Regions from separate parts of the Streptomyces sp. NPDC007901 genome, predicted to be linked through region 1. Evidence: riboswitches for the same ligand, from Rfam matches in the RefSeq annotation. Region 1 holds a riboswitch; the other holds the start of a gene.

Region 1 (14,423 bases):
CAACCAGCTGGAGATCGCCACCCTGCCGGGCAACCCCGACAAGATCTCCTCCCTGAAGGACCTCACCAACTCCTCGTTGAAGGTCGTGCTGTGCGACAAGGCGGTGCCGTGCGGCGCCGCCGCCCAGAAGGCCCTGGACGCCAGCAAGCTCAAGCTGACCCCGGTCTCCTACGAGGAGGACGTGAAGTCCGCCCTCAACAAGGTGGTCCTCAAGGAGGCCGACGCGGCCGTCGTCTACAAGACCGACGTGAAGGCCGCGGGCAGCAAGGTCGCGGGCGTGGAGTTCCCCGAGTCCGCGAACGCCATCAACGACTACCCGATCACCCTCCTCAAGGACGCCCCGAACCCGGCCGTGGCCAAGGCGTTCGTCGCCCTCGTCCAGTCCGCCGAGGGCCGGCAGGTCCTGACCGACGCCGGCTTCCTCAAGCCGTGACGAAGTACGACGCGCCCGGCGCCGCGGCCGACACCCTCACGGGCGGCCCGCGGCGCCGGCGCGTCCGCACGTCCGTGCCGCTGCCGCTCCTCCTCCCCGGAGCGGCAGCTCTGGCGTTCCTGCTGCTGCCGCTGGTCGCCCTGCTGGTACGGGCCCCCTGGAGCAGCCTCCCGTCCCTGCTGACCAGCACGGAAGTCTGGCAGGCCCTCCAGCTTTCCCTGTTCAGCGCGACGGCGGCGACGGCCGTGAGCCTGGTGCTGGGCGTCCCCCTGGCCTGGCTGCTGGCCCGCACGGAGTTCCCCGGCCGGGGCTTCGTCCGCGCCCTGGTCACCCTCCCCCTGGTCCTCCCCCCGGTGGTCGGCGGCGTGGCCCTGCTGCTCGCCCTGGGCCGCAACGGGGTGGTCGGCCAGTGGCTGGACGCCTGGTTCGGCATCACCCTCCCCTTCACCACGGCCGGTGTGGTGGTCGCCGAGTCCTTCGTGGCCATGCCCTTCCTGGTGATCAGCGTCGAGGGCACCCTCCGGGCCGCCGACCCCCGCTACGAGGAGGCGGCCACCACCCTGGGCGCCTCCCGCTTCACGGCGTTCCGCCGGGTCACGCTCCCCCTCATCGCCCCCGGCATCGCGGCCGGCGCGGTCCTCGCCTGGGCCCGCGCCCTCGGCGAGTTCGGCGCCACCATCACCTTCGCCGGCAACTTCCCCGGCCGCACCCAGACCATGCCCCTCGCCGTCTACCTCGCCCTCCAGAACGACCCCGAGGCGGCCATCGCCCTCAGCCTGGTCCTGCTAACCGTGTCGATCGCGGTCCTCGCGGGGCTGCGGGACCGGTGGATGACGGCATCATGAGCACGATCCGCCGGACGACGGCACCCTCGACGACCTCCCGCTGGACATCCCCCCGATGACACCCCCCGAGCCCGAAGCTCCCGACGGCGCACGTCCTTCCCGCGCACTACCCGCGGCCGCCGACGGCGCGCAGCCCCCACAGGGGCCACCACCCGCCCCTGATACCCCCACGTGCGGTGCGGGTGGGAACCCCAACCCCACGCACCCGCACCCGCACCCGCACCCGAATCACACCGGCCTGCACGCCCACCTCGTCGTCACCCGCCCCGCCTTCCGCCTCGACATCACCCTCACCGCCGCCCCCGGCGAGGTCGTCGCCCTCCTCGGCCCCAACGGCGCCGGCAAGACCACCGCCCTGCGCGCCCTGGCCGGCCTCACCGACCTCACCGCCGGCCATCTCCACCTCGACGGCACGGACCTGGACCGCACACCCCCCGAATCCCGCCCGGTGGGCGTCGTCTTCCAGGACTACCTCCTCTTCCCCCACCTCACGGCCCTCGACAACGTCGCCTTCGGCCCCCGCTGCCACGGCGCGACAAAGGCCGAGTCCCGCGCCCAGGCGGCCATATGGCTGGACCGCATGGGCCTCACCGAGCACGTCGGCGTCAAACCCCGCCGCCTCTCCGGCGGCCAGGCCCAGCGCGTAGCCCTGGCCCGCGCCCTGGCCACCCGCCCTCGCCTCCTCCTCCTGGACGAGCCCCTCGCGGCCCTCGACGCCCGCACCCGCCTGGACGTACGGTCCCAACTCCGCCGTCATCTGGCCGAGTTCGAGGCCGTGGCCGTCCTGGTCACGCACGACCCGCTGGACGCCATGGTGCTGGCCGACCGGCTGGTCGTCATCGAGGAGGGCCGGGTCGTCCAGGAGGGCACCCCCGCCGACATCGCCCGCCACCCGCGCACCGACTACATCGCCCACCTGGTCGGCCTGAACCTCTACCGGGGCCGGGCCGAGGGCCACACGGTCAAGCTGGACCCGGGCCCCGCGATCACCACCACCGAAGACCTCACCGGTGAGGTCTTCGTCGCGTTCCCGCCGAGCGCCGTCACCCTCTTCCGGGACCGCCCGACCGGCGCCAGCGCCCGCAACCTCTGGCGCTGCGAGGTCGCGGGCCTGGAGACCCACGGCGACCAGATCCGCGCCGACCTGACCGGCGAGCTCCCCCTCGCCGCCGACCTCACCACGGTCGCCGCCGCCGACCTGGACCTGCATCCGGGCGCCCCGGTCTGGGCGACGGTGAAGGCGACCCAGACGCACGCGTACCCGGCGTAGACGCACGGGAGGCCCCGCCGAAGCGGGGCCTCCTCGGTTCGTCCGTACTGCGACTCAGTCCTCGTACGCGTCCAGCGGCGGGCAGGAGCAGACCAGGTTCCGGTCACCGAAGGCCTGGTCGATCCGGCGCACCGGCGGCCAGTACTTGTCGGCGGCGGACACCCCGCCCGGGAAGACGGCCTCCTCACGGGTGTACGCGTGCTTCCACTCCCCGCCCAGCGCGGCCGCGGTGTGCGGCGCGCCCCGCAGCGGGTTGTCGTCGGCGTCCCACTGCCCGGCCCCGACCTTGTCGATCTCCGCGCGGATGGCGATCATCGCCTCGCAGAACCGGTCCAGCTCGCCGAGGTCCTCGGACTCGGTCGGCTCGATCATCAGCGTGCCGGCCACGGGGAAGGACATCGTCGGCGCGTGGAAGCCGTAGTCGATGAGCCGCTTGGCGACGTCGTCGACGCTCACCCCGGTCGCCTTGGTCAGCGGCCGCAGATCGATGATGCACTCGTGCGCGACCAGCCCGCCGGGCCCGGTGTAGAGCACGGGGAAGTGCGGCTCCAGCCGCTTGGCGACGTAGTTGGCGCTGAGCACGGCCACCTGCGTGGCCCGCTTCAGCCCCTCGCCGCCCATGAGCCGGACGTAGGCCCAGGAGATCGGCAGGATCCCCGCGGAGCCCCACGGCGCGGCCGAGATGGGCCCGACGCCCGTCTCCGGCCCGGCGGCGGGCTGCAGCGGGTGGTTCGGCAGGTACGGCGCCAGGTGCGCGCGCACCGCGACCGGACCGACGCCCGGCCCACCGCCGCCGTGCGGGATGCAGAAGGTCTTGTGCAGGTTGAGGTGCGAGACGTCTCCGCCGAAGTGCCCCGGCTTGGCCAGTCCGACCAGCGCGTTGAGGTTGGCGCCGTCGACGTACACCTGGCCGCCGGCCTCGTGCACCTGAGCGCAGATGTCCGCGACGTGCTCCTCGAACACCCCGTGGGTGGACGGGTACGTGATCATCAGCACCGCCAGCTCGTCCCGGTGCTGCTCGATCTTCGCCCGCAGGTCCTCGACGTCGATCTCGCCGTCCTCGGCGGTCTTCACGACGACGACCTTCATGCCCGCCATCACCGCACTGGCGGCGTTGGTGCCATGGGCGGACGACGGAATCAGACACACGGTCCGCTGCGCGTCGCCGTTGGCGCGGTGGTACGCGCGTACGGCGAGCAGCCCGGCCAGCTCGCCCTGTGACCCGGCGTTGGGCTGCAGCGAGACCTTGTCGTACCCGGTGACCTCGGCGAGCCGGTCCTCCAGCTCACGGATGAGGGTCAGATAGCCCTCGGCCTGCTCGGCGGGCGCGAAGGGGTGCAGCTGACCGAACTCGGGCCAGGTGACCGGCTCCATCTCGGTGGTCGCGTTGAGCTTCATGGTGCAGGATCCGAGCGGGATCATGCCCCGGTCCAGGGCGTAGTCCCGGTCGGCGAGCCGGCGCAGGTAGCGCAGCATCGCGGTCTCGGAGCGGTGCTGCTGGAAGACGGGATGGGTGAGGTAGTCGTCGCTGCGCAGCAGCGCCTCCGGCAGGGTGTCCTCGGCGACCGCGTCCAGCGCCTCGACGTCGCCCTCGACTCCGAAGGCCGTCCACACGGCACCCAGCTGGGCGCGGGTGGTGGTCTCGTCGCAGGCCATGGAGACGTGGTCGGCGTCGACGAGCCGCAGGTTGACACCGCCCGCGCGGGCGGCGGCGACGGTCTCGGCGGCCTTGCCGGGCACACGCGCGGTGAGGGTGTCGAAGTAGGCGCCGTGCACGATCTCGACCCCGCCGGCCTTCAGTCCCGCGGCGAGGATCGTGGCGTACCGGTGGGTCCGCTGCGCGATCGCCCGCAGCCCCTCGGGCCCGTGGTAGACGGCGTACATGCCGGCCATCACGGCGAGCAGGACCTGCGCGGTGCAGATGTTGCTGGTGGCCTTTTCCCGGCGGATGTGCTGCTCACGGGTCTGCAGCGCCAGCCGGTACGCCTTGTTCCCGTCCGCGTCCACGGACACGCCCACGAGCCGCCCGGGCAGGCTGCGGGCGAACTTCTCGCGGACCGCCATGTACCCGGCGTGCGGCCCGCCGAAGCCCATCGGCACACCGAACCGCTGGGTGGTGCCGACGGCGATGTCGGCGCCCAGCTCGCCCGGCGAGGTCAGCAGGGTCAGCGCGAGCAGGTCGGCGGCGACGGTGACCAGGGCGCCCAGCCCGTGCGCCTGCTCGACGAGCGCCTTGATGTCGCGTACGGCCCCGGAGGCGCCCGGGTACTGGACGAGCACACCGTTGATCTCCCGCGCGGCGAGGTCCGCCGGAATGCCGTCGGTGAGGTCGGCGACCACGACCTCCACACCGGTCGGCTCCGCGCGCGTCTGGATCACGGCGATGGTCTGCGGGAGGGCGTCCGCGTCGATGACGAAGACGCCCTTCTTGTTCTTGCCCATGCGCAGCGACAGGGCCATGGCCTCGGCGGCGGCCGTGCCCTCGTCGAGCAGCGAGGCGCCGGAGGTGGGCAGCCCGGTGAGGTCGGCGACCACGGTCTGGAAGTTCAGCAGCGCTTCCAGGCGGCCCTGGGAGATCTCCGGCTGGTACGGCGTGTAGGCCGTGTACCAGGCGGGGTTCTCCATCACGTTGCGCAGGATGACGGGCGGCGTGAAGGTGCCGTGGTACCCCAGTCCGATCATGGAGCCGAGCACCTGATTGTGATCGGCCAGCGAACGCAGCTCGGCCAGTACCTCGGCCTCGGTGCGGGCGCCCGGCAGCTCCAGGCGGTCGGCGTTCTTGATCACGTCCGGCACGGCGGCGGCCGTCAGCTCGTCCAGCGAGCCGTACCCGACCTGCGCGAGCATCTTGGCCCGCGCCTCCTGGTCGGGCCCGATATGACGCTGCTCGAACGGAATCCCCTGTTCGAGTTCGGAGAGCGAAGGGCGGTGGACGGTCATTGCGGAGGCCTCCTGGTCTGAAGCGACCTTCGAGGGGTACCCCGGCGCGGGTACCCCGACGGCCTCCCCCTCTGTCATCTCAACCTGAGAGCTTCACCGGGCGCCCTGCGGACTCCCGGCTTTCACCGTCGGTGAGAGCGAACGTGTCGACATCCGCCCTGCTTTCCAGAGTGACCTCGTCCGTGCGGTACGTGAGCCTGAGAGATTCCGGGGAGGAGTTGCTCCTTCGGCGCCCCCGGAATGTCCGGAGGACTCTCCCGCACGGGGTCAGCAGCCACTTGTCAGCCTACCAGCGAGGGCAACACCGGGGCCTTCGAGTGGCCGCCTCCTTGAATGTGCTCTTTTGTAGTGCTTACGGATGAGTTGCGACCAAGTGGAGGGCCCGTGCAGACCGACATCGATCCGCGCAACCTGATCGGCCGCAAGGCGTTCGACCGCAACGGCACGAAGATCGGCACGATCGACGAGGTGTACCTCGACGACGCGACGGGTGTGCCGGAGTGGGCGGCCATACGCACCGGCCTGTTCTCCCGGGACGCCTTCGTGCCCCTGGAGCCCAGCGAACTGGTCGAGGGCACCCTCCAGGTCCCCTTCGACCGCGCCCTGATCAAAGACGCCCCCGACTTCGGAGTCGGCCGCCATCTCTCCCCCGAACAGGAACTCCAGCTCTACCACCACTACGGCCTCGACACGACCACCCCACCCCCACCCCACCCCGACCACCACTTCGGCAAACTGGCAGGCACGGAGGACGCGGACGCGTAGGAGCAGACCCGGCTGCGGGCATGCGCGCCTCCCCCAGTGCCTGAAGGGCCTGGGAGGTGCCCCCAGGGCGGCACGGGTGGGCATGGGGGGCACCCTGCCAGCGCCGGTAAGCGAAACACCCGCCCCAGCCCCCCACCCGGGTCACGCACCAACCCCGTCCACCGCAACCCCCCGTCTCCCCCCTCCCGCCACCAACGGCAACGCCTCCGCAGGCTCCAGCGCAGGATCGTCGACCCGAAACGTCCGCACCCTCCCCGGCCCCACCGACGTCGGCGTCTCGAACCGCACCGTCACCCGCCCCAGGCCGCTCCCCTGCACCCATCCGTGCCCGTACTCGGCATGCCGCACATCGTGCCCCGCGGGCCACCGCCGCTCGGCCGCCGCCTCGTGCTCGGCGACCGGCTCCGCGACGTCCTCCTCCATCACCGGCTCCCCCGCCTCCCCGGCCGCCGCCTGCGCGAACAGATCCTCCTGCGTGTAGTCGGCCAGCCCCGACACCCCCACCCCCAGCAACCGCACACCCCCCGTCGTGTCCACCGAGTCCAGCAGCCGGGCGGCCGCTTCCCGCACCACCGCCGGATCATCGGTGGGCCCCCGGAGCGTCTCGGACCGGGTCAGCGTCGAGAAGTCGTACCGCCGCACCTTCAGCACGATCGTCCGTCCGGACAGCCCGGCCCCCCGCAGCCGCCGCACGCACCGGTCGGCCAGCCGCTGCACCTCAAGACCCACCCGCACCCGGTCATGGATGTCGACGTCGTACGTGTCCTCGACCGACACCGACTTGGTCTCCCGCTCCGCGACCACCGGCCGCTCGTCGTGCGCGAGCGCCATCGCGTACAGCGCGTGCCCGTGGGCCTTGCCCAGCAGCCGTACCAGCTCGTCCTCCCCCGCCTCGGCGAGTTCCTCGACCGTGGTGATCCCGGCCCGCCGCAGATGGTCCCCCGTCGCCGGCCCCACCCCCGGCAGGGTCCGCACCGGCATCGGCCCCAGCATGGCCCGCTCGGTGCCGGGCTCGATCAGCACCAGACCGTCCGGCTTGGCCTGCTCGGAGGCGATCTTCGCCAGCATCTTGGAGGCGGCTAGGCCGACCGACCCGGAGAGCCCTGTGACGGCCCGTATGTCCGCGCGCAGCCTCTCCCCCGCCAGGCGTGCCGACGCCGCGTCCGAGGCCGCCTCACCGGCCTCCAGGTCCACGAACGCCTCGTCCAGGCTCAAGGGCTCCACCAGCGGCGACAGCTCGCGCAGCAGTCCCATCACCTGCTCGCTGATCGACCGGTAGAGGGCGAAGCGGGGCACCAGATACGCGGCGTTCGGCGTCAGCCGCCGCGCCTGGGCCATGGGCATCGCGGAGTGCACCCCGAACACCCGGGCCTCGTACGACGCGGTGGCCACCACACCGCGTGGTCCGAGCCCGCCCACGACCACGGCCTTCCCGCGCAGGCTCGGCTTGGACGCCTGCTCCACCGAGGCGAAGAAGGCATCCATGTCGAGATGCAGGATCGTGGGCGCGTTTCTCACATCTCCGATGCTGCACCACGCCACTGACAATGCCCCGGCACGGACCCGTGCCGGGGCATCACAAGGGGCTCGGAGGGCCCAAGGGCCTTCGGGCCAGGCTTTCAGACCGCCCGGTTGCGCCGCCGGGCCAGCTCGTCCGCGGGGTTGTGCCCGACGAGCGTCTCGCCGGTGTCGACGCGCTCGCCGTGCAGCTGGGAGAGAGCGCTCTCCACGTCCCGCCACACCACGCCGACCGCGATCCCGAAGATGCCCTGACCGCCCTGGAGCAGCGCGTGCACCTCGTCCGGGGAGGTGCACTCGTAGACCGTGGCACCGTCGCTCATGAGGGTCATGCGCTCCAGGTCCCGGAAACCGCGTTCCCTCAGGTGCTGGACCGCGGTGCGGATGTTCTGGAGCGACACCCCGGTGTCCAGGAACCGCTTGACGATCTTCAGGACGACGACGTCCCGGAAGCTGTACAGACGCTGCGTACCCGACCCGTAGGCCGGCCGCACGCTGGGCTCGACCAGGCCGGTGCGGGCCCAGTAGTCGAGTTGCCGGTAGGTGATGCCGGCCGCCGCACAGGCCGTGGGCCCGCGGTAGCCGATCTCCTCGGTCGCCATGGACGCCGCCCCTCCGCCGCTCGGCACTGCCGTCGGCCGCTGCGGAGCTTGACCGGCGGTGTTGCTGTGAAGCGGGTACGGACCAATCTCCCCGAGACCGTGCCCCGGGGCACCCCCAGCCGTACCGTCGCCGCTGCTTCTCACGCCGACCTCCGTCCTTGACCTGCCTTCTCGACGGTAGGCAGTCACCAGGGGTGCGTCAACGATCGCCACACTCGGCACGCCGAGTGATAATCACCCTAGGAGTGGTTTCCCGTGCCCCACCGCGGGGAAAGGCTAGCCGAATGCTCTGGCGGGAAGCCGTAGGACGCTCTCAATGGCCGCTGGCAATTGCCCATGAATCGCGGCTTTGACCGGTCACGAACCGGCCCGTCACCGACCTTCCGGTAGGTAACGGGCCGCTCCCGGTGCCTCACTGACTGCTGGTGCCGAAGTCCTCGGGCGAGATCTGGTCGAGGAACTCGCGGAACTTCTCCACCTCGTCCTCCTGCTCGTCCGGGATCGCGATGCCCGCGTCGTCCAGCACCGTGTCACTGCCGTAGATCGGCGTTCCGGTGCGCAGCGCCAGCGCTATCGCGTCGGACGGACGGGCGCTCACCTCGACGCCGCTGGCGAACACCAGCTCCGCGTAGAAGACGCCCTCACGCAGGTCCGTGATGCGTACTTCGGTGAGTTCCTGACCGACGGCCTCCAGCACGTCCTTGAACAGGTCGTGGGTCAGCGGTCGCGCGGGGGCCATGCCCTGCTGGGCGAAGGCGATCGCCGTCGCCTCCCCCGGCCCGATCCAGATGGGGAGGTAACGGTCGCCTCCCACTTCGCGCAGGAGCACGATCGGTTGGTTGGAGGGCATTTCCACCCGGACACCTACGACATCGAGCTCGTTCACACAGCAACCCTAGGCCGTGCCCGGGACGTTTGGGTAGTCGGGCCCGGAACGCGCGCCCGATCCGGCCTCAGCCCGGGTCCTGTCGTGGTACTCACGGCAGCCGCACCCCGAGTGCGGTCTGCACCAGTGCGGCGTGCAGCTTCACCGTGAGCGCCGCCAGCTCCTTCGTGCGGGCCTCGGCATGGGCCCTGGTCTGCGGGTTGCGGTGGCGTTTGAGCGGCGCCACCACCTGGTCCACCAGCCCGGCCTCGCGGTCGGCGGCGGCCTTCATCACCCGCAGATGGCGCGGTTCGATCCCGAACCGGCCCAGCTCCGCGACGAGCACGGCCACGGTGACCGTCTCGGCGTCGTACACGCCGTCCTCCAGGGGAGCGATCAGCCCGTACGACTCCCACTCCTCCAGACAGCTCTCGGAGATCTCCGCGGCAGCGAGCAGCTCGTCCCGCCCGATCCGCGCCACCGTCGGCACCTCGGGAACCATCGGCACGGCCTCGCCGTCCCGCTGCCGCCCCACGACGGGCAGCGGGGCGGCCTCACCGCGCTCCATGGCGTCCAGGTGCTCCCGGATGACCTTGAGCGGCAGATAGTGGTCCCGCTGCATCCGCAGGACGTGTCCGAGGCGTTCCACGTCCTTGGCGCTGAACTTCCGGTACCCGGAAGGGGTCCGGCGCGGCTCGATCAGCCCCTCCGACTCCAGGAAGCGGATCTTGGAGATGGTGACTTCGGGGAACTCGTCGCGCAGCACGTTCAGCACCGTGCCGATACTCATCAGCCCGGTTTCCGTGGCGGCGGTGCCGTGACCGGTACCGCCGCTCGGCGTGTGCAGCATGGGCCTTCTTCCCTGGGATCCCCCGGACGAGGTCCGGAGGGTCAGATGCCCTGCCGGCTCGCGTAGAAGACCAGCCGGTACTTACCGATCTGGACCTCGTCGCCGTTCGACAGAGCGACCTGGTCGATGCGCTCCCGGTTGACGTACGTGCCGTTGAGGCTGCCCACGTCGGCCACCGTGAACGAGCCGTCCGGCTGGCGGCGGAACTCCACGTGGCGACGAGAGACCGTCACGTCGTCCAGGAAGATGTCGCTCTGCGGGTGGCGGCCGGCCGTGGTCAGGTCGCTGTCCAGCAGGAAGCGGCTGCCCGAGTTGGGACCGCGGCGCACGACCAGCAGCGCAGAGCCCAGCGGCAGCGCGTCGACCGCGGCCTGCGCCTCGGGCGAGAGCGACGGCATCTGGGTCTGCCCGGTGACCTCGGCGTCGTAGGCCTCCAGGCCGGAAATCGAGATCGTGGACGTCGTCTCCGACGCCCGCTCGGGGACGGCACCCGCGCGCAGCGGGGCACCGCAGTTGGAACAGAAGCGGGCGTTCTCCGCGTTGCGGTTACCGCACCTCGTACAAACCAGGGCCGACATGGACGGATCCTCCTGCCGCGGCTGCCCCGCCGGGGCGTTGGACGCGTACGGGTCGGAGGCAAACCCTCCACCCGCACCTGAGGTTGACGGTTGCCCGAAACCTATGCCGCCGGACTGGGACGGGTCAACTGACGGCGCGCCCTGACCTCCCGAAATGTCACCCCCCGGACCAGCCACCTGGTCCCGGAACAGCGGGCGCTGGCCCTCCGCGTCGGGCTGTGCCCGATGGCGAGCGGTCGCGTTGTCGCTACCCTCTCGCGCGCTCTTGCCGAACAACTTCGCAAACAACTTCACGGGCGATTCCCCTTGACCGAAACAGACCCGCCCGTGGGGCAGGACGAACCCTGACTGAATAAACCGGCCGACCCGGACAACCACACAACGTCCGTATCCACCAGACAGTTTCCACCACGCACCGGCTCCCCGGTGCGCCGACCCCCCGCATCCTCATGCCCCCGCCCGATGTCCCCCATGCACCGCCGGTTCACTGTGAGGACGACCGAGCGTAGTCAGGCTGCTTCGCCGGTCGCAAGGCATCCACGACGATCTTGGCCGACCGCTCGACGCTCACAGTCGCCTGTTCCTTCTCGAGGGTCTGCACCACGCCTCCGGGGATGTTGAGAGCCGGTTCGAGATCCTGCGGCTTGCCGATCACCTTGAAAACGAACGGTTGGGTGATCTTGTTCCCGTCGACGCTCACACTCTTCCCGGAGTCGGTGAGGTAGGTGCCGGCGATCACTCGCACCCCGTTGACCTGGATCGCCTCCGCGCCGGCCGCGCGCAGTTCCTGGATCGCGTCGAGCAGCATGTCCGCCTGCACCGTGCCCTTCGGGTCGTCGACCGTCATCGTGATGCCAGGACCCTGCGCCGCGACGGTGCCCGCCAGAATGCCGAGTTGCCTCTCCTTCTCGGCCGTCTGCTTCCGTGCCTCCGCCGCCTGGTCGGAGCTGCTCTGCAACTCCTGGCGCTGCTTCTCGAGTCCTGTCTTCTCGTCCTCAAGACGCTGAGTACGGGAATCCAGTTCATCGAGAATGCGGACAAGATCCTCCTGACGGGCCCCGCGCAGCGCGCTGTCGCTGTCACTGTTCGACGCCACCTGCACGGCGAGCCCGAATCCGAGCCCGAACAGCAGCACGGCGACGATCAGTTGCGCGCGGCTGACCCGCGGCGGCCACAGCCCCTGGACCAGCCGGCGCCGGCCGGTGAGCCCGGCGTCCGGCTTCGCCTCGGCGGCGGCATCGGGGTTCGGCGCCGCGGGTGCCACCTCGGCGGGAAGTTCTCTGCGCAGCCCGTTCTCCGGCCGCTCGTCGTGCTCGCTCATGCCGCTCACGCCCGGAAGACGTGTCGCCGGATCGCCGCGGCGTTGGAGAAGATACGGATACCGAGGACCACGACGACCCCCGTGGACAGCTGCGAGCCCACACCCAACTTGTCGCCCAGGAAGACGATCAGCGCGGCCACCACCACGTTCGACAGGAACGACACCACGAATACCTTGTCGTCGAAGATCCCGTCGAGCATGGCCCGCAACCCGCCGAAGACGGCGTCGAGCGCCGCGACGACGGCGATCGGCAGATACGGCTCGACGACCGCCGGAACCTCAGGACGGACCAACAGTCCGGCCACGACGCCCACGACGAGGCCAAGTACGGCGATCACGATGTGCCCTTCTCAGTCTTCTCCGTGTACGGCTCTGCCGTACGTACGATCACACTCGGTGCGGCGGGCAGCCGGACGTCGCTCTCCGTGGAGATCGTCGCCCTGATGTCGAAGTTCTGCTCCAGAGCGTGCAGGTAGAGCCCGTCCGGGCTGTCCTGGAACCTGGAGCCGAGCCTCTCCCCGTCCCCCACCGCCAGCACCGTGTACGGCGGTACCAGCGGTCTGTTGTCGACCAGTATCGCGTCTCCCGCGGCCCTGATCGCGGACAGGGCCGTCAGCCGCTGCCCGTTGATGGAGATCGCCTCGGCGCCCGAGGCCCACAGCCCGTTCACGACGCGCTGCATGTCGTGGTCACGGACCCTTCCCGTGTCGGAGAAACCGGAGGTCTCGCGAGGGTTGGTGCCGCCACCGCCGGAGGACGCCTCCTTGGCGTCGTTCACGACCAGCTTCACCCCGGGGCCGTGCACCGCGGTGGCGCCGGACAGGATGCCCATCAGATCCGCCTGGCCGCTGCCGCCGCTCTCCTTCAGTGCCGCGCGCTGGCGGGCGCTGACGTCGTCACGCAGCTTGTCGACGCTGGTCTCCAGCTTGTCGGCGCTCGCCGTCTCGCGGTCGATGCGGTCGATGAGCTCCTGGCGCTCCTTGGCCACGACGGGTGCCGTGACCCGCGCCTGCGCCGCTCCCACGGTCACCACGAGCGCCGCCAGCACCAGACCGCCGGCGAGGCCCAGCCTGGCCCGGAGGGTCTTCGGCATGCCGCTGTCCTCGCCCCGCGCCCGCTTGCGCGCGGCCGCCTCGGCGTACCCGTCGTCCAGGCTGTGGTCCATGACGTTGGTGATCAACGACATGGAGGCGTCCGGGCGCGACGGCCGGGAGGCGCTGCTCCGAACGGGGGGTTGCTGCGGCATGCCGCACATCGTCGCACGTTGCGACCGGTACCTCCGAATGGCCCCACCGGCGTGCCGGACCGGCCCCCTGGGGGACACTTGTCCGGCACGCACGCGTGCAGCGGTTTTACCGTCCGGCGCTGTCCACGATCGCCGACCATTCGTCCAACAGCGCCTGCGCGGAGGCGTCGTCGGGCCCTTCCGCCCACAGATGGGTGACCGCCTCCGCCGGGTCGGGCAGCACCATCACCCAGCGCCCATCGGTCTCCACGACCCTCACTCCGTCGGTCGTGTCGACGAAGCGCTCACCGGCCGCCTCGACGACACGCCTCATGACCAGGCCCTTGACAGCCCAGGGAGTCGCCAGGTCCTTCTTGAGGACATGCGCCCGCGGGATCCTCGCGTCGATCTGGCTGAGCGTGAGCTGCGTCCGCGCCACCAGACCGATGAGCCGTACGAAGGCCGCCGTACCGTCGTACACACTGCTGAACTCGGGGACGATGAAACCGCCCTTTCCGTCACCGCCGAAGATGCTGCCCTCCTCACGCCCGACGCGGGTGAGGTCGTCGGGCGAGGTGGTCGTCCACTCCACCTGGGTGCCGTGGTACGCGGCCACCTGCTCGGCGATCCGGGTCGTGGTGACCGGAAGCGCCACACGGCCGCTGCGCCGCTCGGCGGCGACCAGGTCGAGCATCACCAGCAGCGCCCGGTCGTCCTCGATGATGCGGCCCTTCTCGTCGACGAGCGAGAGCCGCTCGCCGACCGGGTCGAACCGCACGCCGAAGGCGGCCCGGGAGGACGCCACGATCTCGCCGAGGCGCACCAGACCGGATCGCCGCTGATCGGCCGTCTCCGTGGGCCTCGCCTCGTTCAGACCGGGGTTGACGGTCAGCGAGTCCACCCCGAGCTTGCCCAGCAGGCTGGGCAGGACGAGCCCGGCACTGCCGTTGGAGGCGTCCACGACGACCTTGAGGCCCGAATCGGCGATCCCGGTCGTGTCGACGTTCCGCAGCAGCGACCCGGTGTAGGAGTCGAAGACGCTGGCCGGGAAGTACAGGTCGCCGATCTCGCCGGGGAACGCGCGCCGGTACTCCTGCCGCGCGAAGATCCGGTCCAGCTTGCGCTGGCTGGCCTGCGAGAGGTCCGCGCCCTGCCCGTCGAAGAACATGATGTCGACGGAGTCCGGCACCCCCGGCGAGGTCCGGATCATG
Region 2 (14,423 bases), on a different contig from region 1:
AGCTCGTGCACGATCGTCGACTCGCTGCGCACCGCCGAGTAGGCCGGCTTGCTCTGCACCTCCAGCGAGAACCCCGCCTCCGGCATGTCGTCGACGATGGCCCCGGTCTCCTCGAAGGGGTACGGCCCGAAGACCTGCGACCAGTAGTCGGTGGCAGCGGCAGTCACGGCGTAGACGTCGACGTTGTTGCTGTTGGCGAGCACCGGGTCGATGGCGACGTAGATCGGGATGCCGGAGGGCGTCTTCCCGGTCCGCACGTCGAACTTCCCGATGGTGGCGGTGGCGAGGTAGGTCGCCATCGGCTTCGACTCGCGCCAGTGCGCGTACGTCGAGCCGCCCTTGTCGTACGTCGACACCAGCCGGCCGTTGGAGACGCCGGTCAGGCCCTCGGGCGCCTTGATCCGGATGTCGTAGGTGGCCTTGTCGGAGGGGTGGTCGCTGGACGGGAACCAGGTGGAGGCGGCGTTGGGCTCGCAGGCGACGAAGACACCGTCGGCGGTCTTCATCCACCCGTAGTCGGAGCCGAAGACGATGGGGCCGTTGAGCGGCTCGGGTATCCCGCCGTAGGTGACGGAGACGGTGAAGTCACGGCCCTTGCGCAGGGCGTCCTTCGGGGTGACGGTGATCTCGTCGCCGGTGCGTGTGAACTCGGCGCGTGTGCCGTTCACTTCGACCTTCGTGACCTCCAGCTTCTGGAGGTCGAGATCGAAGGAGGAGAGGTTCTGGGTGGCGCGGGCGGTGAGGGTGGTACGACCGTCCAGGCGGCCGGTGTCCGGGGCGTAGGCCACGTCGAGGTCGTAGTGGCGGGCGTCGAAACCGCCGTTGCCGAGCTGCGGGAAGTAGGGGTCGCCGATGCCGTCGGCGCCCGGGGTGGGGGCGGGGGCGGCGGCGATGACGAAGGAGGCGGCCGCCGCGGTTGCGACGGCCGCCGTACGTGCCGAACGGGAGAGGCGCATGAGTCGTCCCTTTCGAGCGTGCCGGTCAGTAGACGGACACGGTCGACTCTGCGCCCCTCGGTAAAGACATGTACATGACTTTACCTAGTTGTGTCATGGGCTACTTGTCGGTTGACTCCTGTGACTTCGGTGACGCCTCTGTGGACGCGTCGGAAGCGGCGGGAGTCTCGGACGACGCGTCAGCCGCGGGCGCGTCGGCCTCCGGCTCCTCGGCGTCGGAGGCGTCCTCGTCGGAGGCGTCCTCGTCGGAGGCGTCCGCCTCAGAAGCGTCGGCCTCGGGAGCCTCGGCCTCGGCGACCTCGGCTTCGGCGACCTCGGGTTCGGCGACCTCGGGTTCGGCGACCTCTGCCGCGATCGCCGCCGACGTCTTCGCCTCCTCCTCCAGGACCGCCTCGCCCACCAGCTCCGAGGCCTCCTTCGCCGCGGTCAGCAGGACCGTGTCCTGCGGGGCCTGGTCGGCGAAGTTCTCCGGGTGGTGGCAGGCGACCCGCTGGCCCGGGCGGAGTTCCAGGAGCTGCGGCTCGGTCGTCTTGCAGATCTCCGTCGCCTTCCAGCACCGCGTGTGGAAGCGGCAGCCGGACGGCGGGGCGATCGGCGACGGCACGTCACCGCGGAGCAGGATGCGCTCGCTCTTCTGGCCCCGGCGCTTCGGGTCCGGCACCGGCACGGCCGACATCAGGGCCTTGGTGTACGGGTGCATCGGCGACTCGTACAGCTTGGGGCTGTCCGCGAGTTCGACGATCTTGCCGAGGTACATCACCGCGACCCGGTCCGAGACATGCCGGACGACGGAGAGGTCGTGGGCGATGATCACGTACGTGAGGCCGAGCTCCTCCTGGAGGTCGTCCATGAGGTTGACGACCTGCGCCTGGATGGAGACGTCCAGGGCGGAGACGGGCTCGTCGGCGACGACCAGCTTCGGCTTCAGGGCGAGCGCGCGGGCGATGCCGATGCGCTGGCGCTGACCGCCGGAGAACTCGTGCGGGTAGCGGTTGTAGTGCTCGGGGCTGAGGCCGACCAGTTCGAGGAGCCGCTGGACCTCCTTCTTGACCCCGCCCTCCGGCTCGACGCCCTGCAGCCGGAACGGCGCGGAGACGATGGAGCCGATGGTGTGACGCGGGTTCAGGGAGCCGTACGGGTCCTGGAAGATCATCTGGATGTCGCGGCGCAGCGGGCGCATCTTCGCGGTGGACAGGTGCGTGATGTCCTGGCCCTCGAAGGTGACCTTGCCGCCGGTCGGGTCCTGGAGGCGGGTGATGACCCGGCCCATGGTCGACTTGCCGCAGCCCGACTCGCCGACCACGCCCAGGGTCTCGCCCTTGCGCACCTCGAAGTCGATACCGTCGACGGCCTTCACCGCGGCCACCTGCCGCTGCAGGATGCCCTTCTTGATCGGGAAGTGCTTCTGCAGGCCCTCGACCTTCAGCAGCACCTCCCGCTCACCGGACGCCTTCCCGGACGCTTCCTCGGGAGCCGGCGCCTGCTGCGGGATGACCGCCTCATCGGTTTTCTTCGTGTCGCTCACAGCTTCGGCGCAATCTCTTCGGTCCAGATCCGCGTCCGGTCCTCGGCCGAGAGGTGGCAGGCGGACCAGTGGCCGCCGTCGACCTGCTGCAGCTCGGGGCGGACCGTGCGGGTGACGTTCCCCTTGGGAAGGTCCGCGTACGGGCAGCGCGGGTGGAAGGCGCAGCCCGAGGGGACGTTGATGAGGCTCGGCGGCTGTCCCTTGACCGGGATGAGCCGGTCGGAGGTCTCGCGGTCGATGCGCGGCATCGAGCCCAGCAGGCCCCAGGTGTAGGGGTGCTGCGGCTTCTCGAAGATCTCGTCGACCGGTCCGCGCTCCACGCACCGGCCGCCGTACATCACCAGCACGTCGTCGGCGATCTCGGCCACCACACCCAGGTCGTGGGTGATGAGGACGACCGCGGAGCCGAACTCCTTCTGGAGGTCGCGGATCAGGTCGAGGATCTGCGCCTGGACGGTGACGTCGAGGGCGGTGGTCGGCTCGTCCGCGATGAGCAGCTCGGGGTTGTTGACCAGGGCCATGGCGATCATGGCGCGCTGGCGCATACCGCCGGAGAACTCGTGCGGGTAGCCGTCGACGCGCTTGGCGGGTTCGGGGATGCCGACCCGGTCGAGCATCTCGATGGCGCGGGTGCGGGCGACCTTCTTGCTGACGTTGTTGTGGACCCGGTACGCCTCGACGATCTGGTCGCCGATCTTGTAGTACGGGTGCATCGCGGACAGCGGGTCCTGGAAGATCATCGCCATCTCGCGGCCGCGCAGCCGGCGCACCTCGTCCGGGGAGGCGCTGACCAGCTCCTTGCCGCCGAGCCAGATCTCACCGGACATCTGCACGTTCTTGCCGCGGGCGCCGAGCCGGTGCAGGCCCATGATGGCCAGCGAGGTGACGGACTTGCCGGAACCGGACTCGCCCACGATGGAGAGGGTCTTGCCCTTCTCCAGGGAGAAGCTGAGCCCGTCGACCGACTTGACGAGGCCGTCGTCGGTCGGGAAGTGCACCTTGAGGTCGCGGACTTCGAGGAAGGCGTCGGAGCCCTGGGACGGGGTGGGCTCGCCCACCGCGGCGCCGGTCTTGGAGAGTTCGGTCACGAGAGCCTCACCCGCGGGTCGGCGGCCGCGTAGAGCAGGTCCACCAGGAGATTTGCGATCACGACGAAGAAGGCGGCGAGCAGGGTCACGCCGAGGATCGGGGGCAGGTCGTTGTCGTCGATGGCCTGCACCGCGTACTGGCCGACACCGTGCAGCGAGAACACGGTCTCGGTGATCACCGCGCCGCCGAGCAGCAGACCGAGGTCCATGCCGAAGACGGTGATGATCGGGGTGAGCGCGGCGCGCAGTCCGTGCCGGACGACGACCTTGCGCTCGCGCAGGCCCTTGGCGCGGGCCGTGCGGATGTAGTCCTCGTTCATCGTCTCCAGCATGCCCGAGCGGGTGAGCCGCGCGTAGATGGCCGAATACAGGAGCGCGAGCGAGCACCAGGCGGGGATCAGGGTGTTGGCCCACTGTGCCGGGTTCTCGGTCAACGGGACGTACGTGCGGCCGAAGATCGGCCACTGGTAGGTGAAGAGCAGGATCGCCAGGTTGCCGGTGAAGAACATGGGCAGCGAGACGCCCGCGAGGGCCACGCCCATGAAGGCGCGGTCGAAGAAGGAGCGCGGCTTCAGCGCGGAGATCACGCCGATCACCACGCCGGAGATCAGCCACAGCACGGCGGCGCCGGCGGCCAGCGACAGGGTCACCGGCATCCGGGAGGTCAGCTGCGGCCAGACCGCCTGGTGGGTCTTGAAGGAGTAGCCGAAGCACGGCGCGTCACAGTGCACCGTGGTCGGGCCCAGGTCATAGGTGGCGCCGGAGACGATCCCCTTGATGAAGTGCCAGTACTGAACGTAGACGGGCTGGTCCAGACCGAGGTTGTGCTTGACCGCGGCGATGTCCGCCTTCGACGGGCTCTTGCCGATGTACTGCTGCGCCAGCTGATCAGCGGTCTGCCCGGCGAGTCGTGGCAGCACGAAGAAGATGGCGAAGGTGACCGCGGAGACGACCAGCAGCAGGATCACCGCTGCGAGCGTCCGACGGAGGATGTACGAGATCACGGGGATCGGCGCTGGTGCCCGCGGGCCTCTCGGCCCGCGGGCACCAATGCCTTCACCTGCCTTCCGGGGCTGCTACTTCGACGCTACGCCGATGTTGAGGTAGTCGTACTGACCGCTGAAGGCCGCCGTGGAAACCAGGTTGGTGAAGGTGGTCGGGCGGGCCAGCAGGACCTTGAAGTAGGTCAGCGGCACGAGGGCCGCGTCGTCCATGGTCTGCTTGTCGATCTGCGTGTAGATGCTGTTGCGCTCGGTGTCGTCCTGCGTGCCGATCGCCTTGGCCAGCAGGTCGTTGACCGACTTGTTGTCGTACTGCGACAGGTTGGTGTTACCGGACTGGCTGATCGCCTGACCGTTCAGGATCTGCTGCAGGAAGCCGTAGCCGGACGGCCAGTCGGCACCCCACTGCATCATCATCAGGCCGACGTTCTGCTTGTTGACGAACTTCGGCACACCGGCGTAGTCGGTGAAGTACTTGCCCGACGGGTACTGCTTCAGGCTGGCGTTGATGCCGACCTTCTTCAGCGAGTTGATGATCGCCGTGGCGGCGTCGATCTCCTGCGGGCGGTCCGAGCGGGCCGTGATGTTGGTGTTGATCGACGTCTTGCCGCAGGCCTTCAGCTGCTCCTTGGCCTTTGCCACGTCACCCTTGTTGCCGGTGGTGGCGTAGGCGTCCGCCTTCGAGTAGCCCGGGATGTCCGGCGGCAGCACCGTGGTGGCGACGTCACCGCGGATCGGGCCGCCCTCGGCGGTCTGCACCGAGACCTTGTCGATCGCGTACTCGACGGCCTTGCGGCACGAGACGTTGTTGAACGGCGCGACCTTGGTGTTGATCGCCATGTAGACCAGACGGCCACCGTAGGTGTTGTCCGTGTTGGCCTTCTTGGCGGAGTCGGTGAGCACCTGGGCCTGCGTGGCGGCCTGGACACCCGTACCGCCGAGGTCGATCGCGTCGCCGGCCAGGACGTCCTTGTCGATCGTCTCGGCGTTGACCTTCAGGTTGACGACGATCTTGTCCGGCAGCTGCTTGCGCAGCGGGTCGGTCTTCGGGTCCCAGTTCTTGTTGCGGACCAGCACGGCCTGCTTGCCGTCCTGGTAGCTCTGGAACTGGTACGAGCCCGAGGACACGATGTTCTTGACGTAGTCGACGCCGTTGTCCTTGGCCTGCGGGACCGGGGCCGTCTGCGGGGCCGAGACCAGGTAGTCGAACTCCTGGAAGGCCTGCTTCAGGTGGAAGACGATCGTGGTGTCGTCCGGGGTCTCGATGGACGACAGGCCCTTGGCGCTCTTGTCCTTGTAGGGGCCCTTGTACTTGTCGCCGCCGACCAGGAACTGCTGGAAGTAGTTCGGGCCGAGGGAGAGCACGTCACGCGCGAAGTTGGAGCGCTCGACGGCGTACTTGACGTCCTTGGACGTGATCGCCGTGCCGTCCTGGTACTTCAGGCCCGAACGCAGCTTGTACGTCCAGGTCTTGCCGCCGTCGCTCGGGACACCCTTGCTCGCGGCGAGGTCCGGGACCAGGGTGTTGCCCTTGGAGCCGGGGCCGGGCTCGAACGTCATCAGCGGGCGGGCGTACAGCCGGCTGAAGTTGTACATGTACGCGTAGTACGTGTTGCCGGGGTCGAACGAGTCCGGGACGTCGGACAGCTCGTAGGTGACCGTCCCGCCCTTCTTGTCGGACGCGTTGACGACACCCTTGGTGGCGGCGTTGGCCGCGGCGGAGCTGCCGCCGTCGTTGCCGTCCTTGTTGTCATCGGCCTTGCTGCACCCTGCAACCAGCAGGGTGGCGGAGCCGATGGCCGCGATCGCGGCCAGCGCTGACCTTCGCATGATGGGCGGGTTCCCCTCCATTGTCGGAAACTTTTCGGGCTCTCGATGGCTGCAGGCGTCAGCGGCTGCGCGGGTCGAGAGCGTCGCGGAGACCGTCACCGAGCAGGTTGAACGCCAGCACGGTCACGAAGATTGCGAGGCCGGGCACGATCATGTACTCGGGATCGACCTGGTAGTACGTCACCGCTTCGCGGAGCATGCCGCCCCAGGACGCCTGCGGCGGCTGGATGCCGACGCCGAGGAAGCTGAGGGACGCCTCGAAGAGGATGTTGGTCGGGATCAGCAGCGTCGAGTAGACGATGATCGGGCCGACCAGGTTGGGCATCAGCTCGCGGAACAGGATGTACGGGCCCTTGGCACCCATGCCGCGGGAGGCGTCGACGAACTCGCGCTCCCGCAGGGCGAGGGTCTGGCCGCGCACGATCCGGCCCAGGTAGGGCCAGTTGAAGAAGCCGATGACGAAGATCAGCACGCTGAGGTGCAGCGGCAGTCCGTTCAGGCCGAACGCCCCGCCCTGCAGGGTGGCGGAGATGGCGATGGCGAACAGCAGGAGAGGGAAGGCGAGGAAGGTGTCCATCAGCCGGCTGATGACCGAGTCCACGCGTCCGCCGTAGTAGCCGGCGACGACACCCAGGATCGCGCCGATCACGTTCGACAGGATCGTGGAGCCGAAGGCCACCACCAGCGACACCCAGGAGCCCTCGAGGATGCGGGTGGCGATGTCACGGCCGAACTTCGGGTCCACGCCCAGCGGGTGATCGAGGCTCATCCCGCCCCAGCCGCCGGTCGGCAGCGAGGTGTTGGCGTCGATCAGCTCCTGGTGGAAGGCGTTGGGGTCGAGACCGAAGAGGGCCTGGATGGGACGGGCCAGGATCGCGACGACGATCAGCAGGATCACGATGACGCCGCCCGCGACGGCCACCTTGTCCTTCTTGAACCGGGACCAGGCGATCTGCCCGAGGGAACGACCCTCGATCTGCCCCTTACCGGCACCCTCCAGCACAGCCTCCGGCTGTGCCTCGGCTGCCGCCCCGGTGGTCTCGATCGGTGCGGTCACGGTGAGCGACCCCTCTCGCCGGTGGTGACCGGCCTACGCCAGCCGCGGATTGCGGCTTTGTCGACTTGCTCGATCATGAGGTTTAAACCAACCTCATGTCTGACTGGCGAGTCTTCAGCGTCGCCGCGATCACCCGCCAGATCTGGCGGAGAAAGTATGCGCAACCGTGATGCAGTCCGGGGGATTCCGTTATCCGAACAATGGGTAACGCCCCTCGGACGCGGGTCAGTTGGGACAAAGAGGTCAATCCGGGCGGAACGGAACGTTCCATCGTCATCTACGCGCGGAGAAATGTGTTCGTCACGTAAAACTTGTGAACCGTCTCAGCCGCCCCGGACGGAGCGCCCGGTCGGCTCAGTAACCGCCCTGGGCCGGTGGGTAGCCGTACCCGGCCATCGGCGCCGGCGGCAACGCCGCGTGCGCCTCCCGGTCGTAGAACGGGCGTGCCGTCGCCCGCATCCACATCACGACCGGGTCGTACTCGTCGGTCATCGCCACCGTCGACACCGGCAGCCCGTCCGGCACCGCCCCGATCGACTGCTGCATCATCGCGCGCACCGAGTCGACGGCGGGCGGCGAGGTGTCGTACACGTCCAGGCCGATCGCGAGATACGGCGCCCCGAGCGCCGGCTGCACCCAGGCACGCCGCAGCGAGCGGACCGCCGGGGTGCGGTGGGCGTTCTGCGACAGGAGCGCGTAGAACTGCGGGACCTCGATCGCCGGTTCCGTCAGCCGCAACGGCCCCGCCGGCTGGCGGTCCAGGCCGGCCGCGATCCGGCGCAGGTCCAGCCAGGGGATGCCGACGCCGCCGCCCGGGGCGTGCGGGTTGAGCCAGAGGCCGTAGTGGTCGGGGTAGAGGGTGCGGGCCACGTCGACGCCGTCGACCACCTCGTACGAGCGGTTCCAGCCGCTCGCGGAGAGCTCCTGGGCCGAGGTCACACAGGGGGCGTAGCCGTGGCCGTCGACCTCCATGTTCCCGTACTGGGCGTCCGGGGAGCCGGACTGGCCGTGCCAGAGCAGCATCCAGACCTGGCCGGAGGAGGGCGTGGCGAGGGCGCGGAGGAGTGCCTCGTAGGCGTCGTAGCGCCCGGGGGTCACCTGGCGCAGCATGTGCTCGACGCTGCCGCTGAGGCTCGCGCTCACCTGTCGTACCGCCCCTTCGAAGAGTTGCCCCGCGTGTGGTGACAGCTTAAGCGCCCAGTGGCTCGGGACCTGTTGTGCGTGCGCGAGTGCGGGTCTGGCTGTAGCTGGCCGCGCCCACGCGGCGGAGCCGCACATCGGTACAGCTCCGGGCCCCTGGCGGGGCGTTTCAGTGACCGTATTGGTAGAAGGGGCGGACGTTCTCCCGCATCCAGTGGCCTACCGGGTCGTCGGCCACGTCGAGCAGGACGAGGTTGACCGGCCACCTCATTGGCACTCGGCCGAGGGCCCGGCCGAGGGCCTCCAGGGGCAGGGCGCGCAGGTCGCCCTCCCACTGGGAGAGTTCGACGCCGACGAACATCACGGGGTCGGCGGTCTCGACCGCGGCCAGGCAGCGGCGGGCCGTGGCGACCACGCCGATCGCCGCGAACTCCGCCGCCGCGGCGGCCAGGAAGTCCATCGGGTCGTCCTGCCAGTCCGGCTCGAAGAGGCGGACCCGGCCGCCCGAGGCGGGACCGTCCAGTTCGGTGCGCCCGGTGCGGCACAGCTCGGCGACCGCCTCGGGCGGCAGCGGGAGGCCGACCACTCCCCCGGGGTTCACGGCGACGCCGACCTGCGGCGGCAGGCCGCGCGCGAACTCGACGGCGGGGGCGATGGTGTACGACAGATGGGAGCCGACGACCAGCCGGAACTGCTCCTCGGAGCTGAAGACCGGGACGTACACCTGGCCCTCGATCTCCGTGGTGGGCAGGTCCAGCGGGCCGCTGTGCGGGCCGCCGCCCTCCGGCAGCGGGATCCAGAGGAAGCTGCGGCTCAGTACCTCGATGAGCCGGGCCGCCGCCGCGGGCACGCCGAGGGAGGCCGACAGCACCTCCTCCAGTTCGTTGCCGGGCCAACCGCCGTGCGGGTGGGGGTGTGCCTGTGCCGGGAAGTCCGCGGGAATGTCCGCCGGGAAGTCCATCTGCCTACCGCCTGCTGGAAACCACTGCTGAGGCTGGAAAGGCTAGCGGGTGGCGCCGACAAGTCCATCAGTCCGTTCGGCGCGCGAAGGCGATCCGGTGCAGCACGTCCGCCGCGTCCCGGTCGAGCAGCACCGCGGCGCCGACCCCCTCGGGCAGCTTCCCCTTCTCCGCCGCGCGCAGCAGCCGGCCGGCCGCCCGGTGGTGGCGCAGGAAGGCGTACCGGGAGACGCCCCGGCCGCGCTCGCGCTGGCCGTCCAGGGCCGTGCCGGGCGTGACGTCCAGGAGGAGCAGGTGCAGGGTGCCGCCGCGGCGGCGGGCCTCGCGGGCCAGCCAGTCGCGCACCCAGGCCTGGGTGCCGCAGTCGTGCACCACGACGCCCTCGCCGGTGCCCAGGGCGCGGCGCAGTCCGGCGTAGTGGGCGAGCCGGACCAGCGGGCGGTAGAGGGCGTAGGGCAGGAAGCGGGCCAGGCGGGCGTCCCAGCGGTCGCGGGTGTCCTGGGAGTCGATGCGGATGCCCTGGACGGTGCGGTGCATCAGGGTCGACTTGCCGCTGCCGGGCAGCCCGGTGACCACGACCAGGTCACGGGGGCCGAAGAGCAGGCCGTGCGGGCTGTGGCCGGCGCGCTCGCGCAGGTCGCGGACGACCGGGGCCATGGGGAGGTCGCCGCACCGCTCGCGGGCGGGGGCCGCCGGCTGCCCGGGCAGGGCGAGGCCTGTCGTCGTCGCGTATGCCGTGGTCCGTGTCACCGTGATCGTCCTCCCCGGGGGTTCAGGAAAGGTTCTCCCCACTTAATGTAAAGAGAAGGTAATGCACGGTGTCTCGCGGTTCCGTTCGCGTCCGGCCACAGCCCCGTTACAAAGCTCCGCCCGGCATGCAATGATGTGGCCGCCAACTGCATACCGGCCGTTTGAATCCGCGCGGGAGAGTCCCCAGCAGCCTTCACTGGGGCGCCGAAGGAGCAAGTCCCTCCCTTGAATCTCTCAGGCCCCGTTACCGCGCGGGCGAGGCACATCTGAAAAGCGGGCCGCCATGTCGGTGGCCCCACCCAAGGTGCAAGCCGTGATCACGAAGGTGGTCAGGGCGAACCTCTCAGGTTCCGATGACAGATGGGGAGGACAGCCCCGCCTGTCATGCCCTGGAACCCCCGGGACCTTTGGGAGACGAACGACCGATGAGCAGTACCGATTCCGCTGGACCGCGCCGTACCGCGCTCGATGCCCTGCACCGCTCGCTGGGCGCGACCATGACCGACTTCGCCGGCTGGGACATGCCCCTGCGCTACGGCTCCGAACGCGACGAGCATGTCGCGGTGCGGACCCGAGCCGGGCTCTTCGACCTCTCCCACATGGGCGAGATCACCGTGACCGGTCCGGAGGCGGCCGGTCTGCTGAACCACGCCCTGGTCGGGAACATCGCCTCGGTCGGCGTGGGCCGGGCCCGCTACACCATGATCTGCCGGGCCGACGGCGGCATCCTGGACGACCTGATCGTCTACCGGCTGGCCGGGACCGAGTACCTGGTCGTCGCCAACGCCTCCAACGCCCAGGTCGTCCTGGACGCGCTCGTCGAGCGCTCCGCCGGGTTCGACGCCGAGGTGCGCGACGACCGGGACGCGTACGCCCTGATCGCCGTCCAGGGCCCGGAGTCGCCCGGGATCCTGAAGGCGCTGACCGACGCCGACCTGGACGGCCTGAAGTACTACGCCGGGCTGCCCGGCACCGTCGCCGGGGTCCCGGCGCTGATCGCGCGCACCGGCTACACCGGCGAGGACGGCTTCGAGCTGTTCGTGAAGCCGGAGCACGCCGTGGCGCTGTGGCAGGCGCTGACCGAGGCCGGCGAGGGCGTCGGCCTGGTGCCCTGCGGGCTGTCCTGCCGGGACACCCTGCGCCTGGAGGCGGGCATGCCGCTGTACGGGCACGAGCTGACCACCGAGCTGACCCCCTTCGACGCCGGGCTCGGCCGGGTGGTGAAGTTCGAGAAGGAGGGCGACTTCGTCGGGCGCGAGGCGCTCGCCGCGGCCGCGGCCCGTTCCGAGCGGACCCCGCCGCGGGTCCTGGTCGGCCTGGTCGCCGAGGGCCGCCGGATCCCGCGCGCCGGGTTCGCCGTGGTCGCCGGCGGCGAGGTGATCGGCGAGGTCACCTCCGGCGCCCCCTCCCCCACCCTCGGCAGGCCGATCGCCATGGCCTACGTCGACGCGGCGCACTCGGCGCCCGGCACGGCGGGCGTCGGCGTGGACATCCGGGGCACCCACGAGCCGTACGAGGTCGTGGCACTGCCCTTCTACAAGCGCCAGAAGTAGCCACCGGGCGTGACCCTGCGCACATCGCCGCTGGTCACGCATGCCTCCAGCAGTCCCCCCTTCACCAGCACTCCCCCGCGTACAGGAGAATTCAGGCCATGAGCAACCCCCAGCAGCTGCGTTACAGCAAGGAGCACGAGTGGCTGTCGGCCGCCGAGGACGGCGTGGCAACGGTCGGCATCACGGAGCACGCGGCCAACGCGCTCGGTGACGTCGTCTTCGTCCAGCTCCCGGAGGTCGGCGCCACGGTGACCGCGGGCGAGTCCTGCGGCGAGCTGGAGTCGACCAAGTCGGTCTCCGACCTGTACTCGCCGGTCGACGGCGAGATCACCGCGGTCAACGAGGACGTCGTGGAGGACCCCTCCCTGGTCAACTCGGCCCCCTTCGAGGGCGGCTGGCTGTTCAAGGTGCGCGTCACGGGTGAGCCGGCCGAGCTGCTCTCCGCCGACGAGTACACCGCCTTCACCGCCGGCTGAGGAGTCGTAGAGGTATGTCCGTCCTGAACACGTCCCTGCACGAGCTCGACCCGGAGGTCGCCGCCGCGGTCGACGCCGAGCTGGTGCGCCAGCAGTCCACCCTGGAGATGATCGCCTCGGAGAACTTCGCTCCGGTCGCGGTCATGGAGGCCCAGGGTTCGGTCCTCACCAACAAGTACGCCGAGGGCTACCCGGGCCGCCGCTACTACGGCGGCTGCGAGCACGTCGACGTCACCGAGCAGATCGCCATCGACCGGGTGAAGGAGCTGTTCGGCGCCGAGTACGCCAACGTGCAGCCGCACTCCGGTGCCTCCGCCAACCAGGCTGCCCTGTTCGCGCTGGCCCAGCCCGGCGACACCATCCTGGGTCTGGACCTCGCCCACGGCGGCCACCTGACCCACGGCATGCGGCTGAACTTCTCCGGCAAGCAGTTCGACGTGGTCGCGTACCACGTCGACGACTCCGGCCTGGTCGACATGGCCGAGGTCGAGCGGCTCGCCAAGGAGCACCGCCCGAAGGTGATCATCGCCGGCTGGTCGGCGTACCCGCGCCAGCTGGACTTCGCGGAGTTCCGGCGGATCGCCGACGAGGTCGAGGCGTACCTGTGGGTCGACATGGCGCACTTCGCCGGCCTGGTCGCGGCGGGCCTGCACCCGAACCCGGTGCCCTACGCCGACGTGGTCACCTCCACCACCCACAAGACCCTCGGCGGCCCGCGCGGCGGCATCATCCTCGCCAGGCAGGCCTTCGCGAAGAAGCTGAACTCGTCCGTCTTCCCGGGCTTCCAGGGCGGCCCCCTGGAGCACGTGATCGCGGCGAAGGCGGTCTCCTTCAAGGTCGCCGCCTCGGAGGACTTCAAGGAGCGCCAGCGTCGTACGGTGGAGGGTGCGCGCATCCTCGCCGAGCGGCTGACGGCGGCGGACGCCCGCGAGGCCGGGGTGAACGTCCTGTCCGGCGGTACGGACGTACACCTGATCCTCGTCGACCTGCGCGCGTCCGAGCTGGACGGGCAGCAGGCCGAGGACCGGCTCCACGAGGTCGGCATCACGGTCAACCGCAACGCCGTCCCCAACGACCCGCGGCCGCCGATGGTCACCTCGGGTCTGCGGATCGGCACCCCGGCGCTGGCCACCCGCGGCTTCACGGCCGAGGACTTCGCGGAGGTCGCGGACGTGATCGCCGAGACCCTCAAGGCGCCCTCTCCCTTCGGGGCGGCCGACGCGGCGGCCCTGAAGACCCGGGTCGAGGCGCTGACGGCGAAGCACCCGCTTTACCCCGGTCTGGACAAGTAGTTCCCTGGTGGGGGCGCCCGACGACGTGCGCCCCCGCCCTTTTCCAAGGAGTTCCCGTGGCCATCTCGGTCTTCGACCTGTTCTCGATCGGCATCGGCCCGTCGAGCTCCCACACCGTGGGCCCGATGCGCGCGGCCCGGATGTTCGCCCGCCGGCTGCGCAACGAGGGGCTCCTGGAGTCGGTCGCCTCGGTACGGTCCGAGCTGTACGGCTCCCTCGGCGCGACCGGCCACGGCCACGGCACCCCGAAGGCGGTGCTGCTGGGCCTGGAGGGCGCCTCCCCGCGCACGGTCGACGTGGCGACGGCGGACGACCGGATCGAGACGATCAAGACCAGCGGGCGCCTGTCGCTGCTCGGCGAGCACGAGATCCCCTTCTCGTTCGACAACGACCTCAAGCTCCACCGCCGCAAGGCGCTCCCGTACCACGCGAACGGCATGACCGTGTGGGCGTACGACGCGCAGGGCGCCGAGCTGCTCTCCAAGACGTACTACTCGGTCGGCGGCGGCTTCGTCGTCGACGAGGACGCGGTCGGCGCGGACCGCATCGTGCTGGACGACACGGCCCTGAAGTACCCCTTCCGCACCGGTGACGAGTTGCTGCGCCTGACGAAGGAGACGGGTCTGTCGATCTCCGCGCTGATGCTGGAGAACGAGCGGGCCTGGCGCACCGAGGAGGAGATCCGCGCGGGTCTGCTGGACATCTGGCAGGTGATGCGGGCCTGCGTCTCGCGCGGCATGACCCGCGAGGGCATCCTGCCGGGCGGGCTCCGGGTGAAGCGCAGGGCGGCCGTGAC

The links. A riboswitch is a leader RNA that binds a small molecule or an ion and turns the genes downstream of it on or off. The one in region 1 is predicted to bind glycine.
Region 2: another riboswitch for glycine. It lies ahead of gcvT (glycine cleavage system aminomethyltransferase GcvT); the one in region 1 lies ahead of gcvP (aminomethyl-transferring glycine dehydrogenase).

The regions. Positions count from the first base shown of each region.
Region 1 is NZ_JBIBKW010000019.1:2,355-16,777, reverse strand. Features, by position in the region: gene modA (molybdate ABC transporter substrate-binding protein) at 1-433, shown strand, start outside; gene ACFZDK_RS41755 (ABC transporter permease) at 430-1,278, shown strand; gene ACFZDK_RS41750 (ATP-binding cassette domain-containing protein) at 1,334-2,548, shown strand; gene gcvP (aminomethyl-transferring glycine dehydrogenase) at 2,603-5,488, opposite strand; glycine riboswitch at 5,664-5,758, opposite strand; gene ACFZDK_RS41740 (PRC-barrel domain-containing protein) at 5,873-6,253, shown strand; gene ACFZDK_RS41735 (DNA polymerase IV) at 6,395-7,771, opposite strand; gene ACFZDK_RS41730 (MerR family transcriptional regulator) at 7,873-8,517, opposite strand; gene ACFZDK_RS41725 (bifunctional nuclease family protein) at 8,786-9,259, opposite strand; gene ACFZDK_RS41720 (MerR family transcriptional regulator) at 9,351-10,088, opposite strand; gene ACFZDK_RS41715 (FHA domain-containing protein) at 10,130-10,960, opposite strand; gene ACFZDK_RS41710 (DUF881 domain-containing protein) at 11,151-11,987, opposite strand; gene ACFZDK_RS41705 (small basic family protein) at 11,993-12,325, opposite strand; gene ACFZDK_RS41700 (DUF881 domain-containing protein) at 12,322-13,233, opposite strand; gene ACFZDK_RS41695 (sugar phosphate nucleotidyltransferase) at 13,340-14,423, opposite strand, start outside.
Region 2 is NZ_JBIBKW010000011.1:313,442-327,864, forward strand. Features, by position in the region: gene ACFZDK_RS32940 (M1 family aminopeptidase) at 1-956, opposite strand, end outside; gene ACFZDK_RS32945 (dipeptide ABC transporter ATP-binding protein) at 1,057-2,481, opposite strand; gene ACFZDK_RS32950 (oligopeptide/dipeptide ABC transporter ATP-binding protein) at 2,478-3,569, opposite strand; gene ACFZDK_RS32955 (ABC transporter permease) at 3,566-4,573, opposite strand; gene ACFZDK_RS32960 (ABC transporter substrate-binding protein) at 4,646-6,421, opposite strand; gene ACFZDK_RS32965 (ABC transporter permease subunit) at 6,459-7,457, opposite strand; gene ACFZDK_RS32970 (enhanced serine sensitivity protein SseB C-terminal domain-containing protein) at 7,812-8,567, opposite strand; gene ACFZDK_RS32975 (enhanced serine sensitivity protein SseB C-terminal domain-containing protein) at 8,767-9,558, opposite strand; gene ACFZDK_RS32980 (AAA family ATPase) at 9,626-10,306, opposite strand; glycine riboswitch at 10,469-10,566, shown strand; gene gcvT (glycine cleavage system aminomethyltransferase GcvT) at 10,732-11,859, shown strand; gene gcvH (glycine cleavage system protein GcvH) at 11,958-12,335, shown strand; gene glyA (serine hydroxymethyltransferase) at 12,350-13,627, shown strand; gene ACFZDK_RS33000 (L-serine ammonia-lyase) at 13,684-14,423, shown strand, end outside.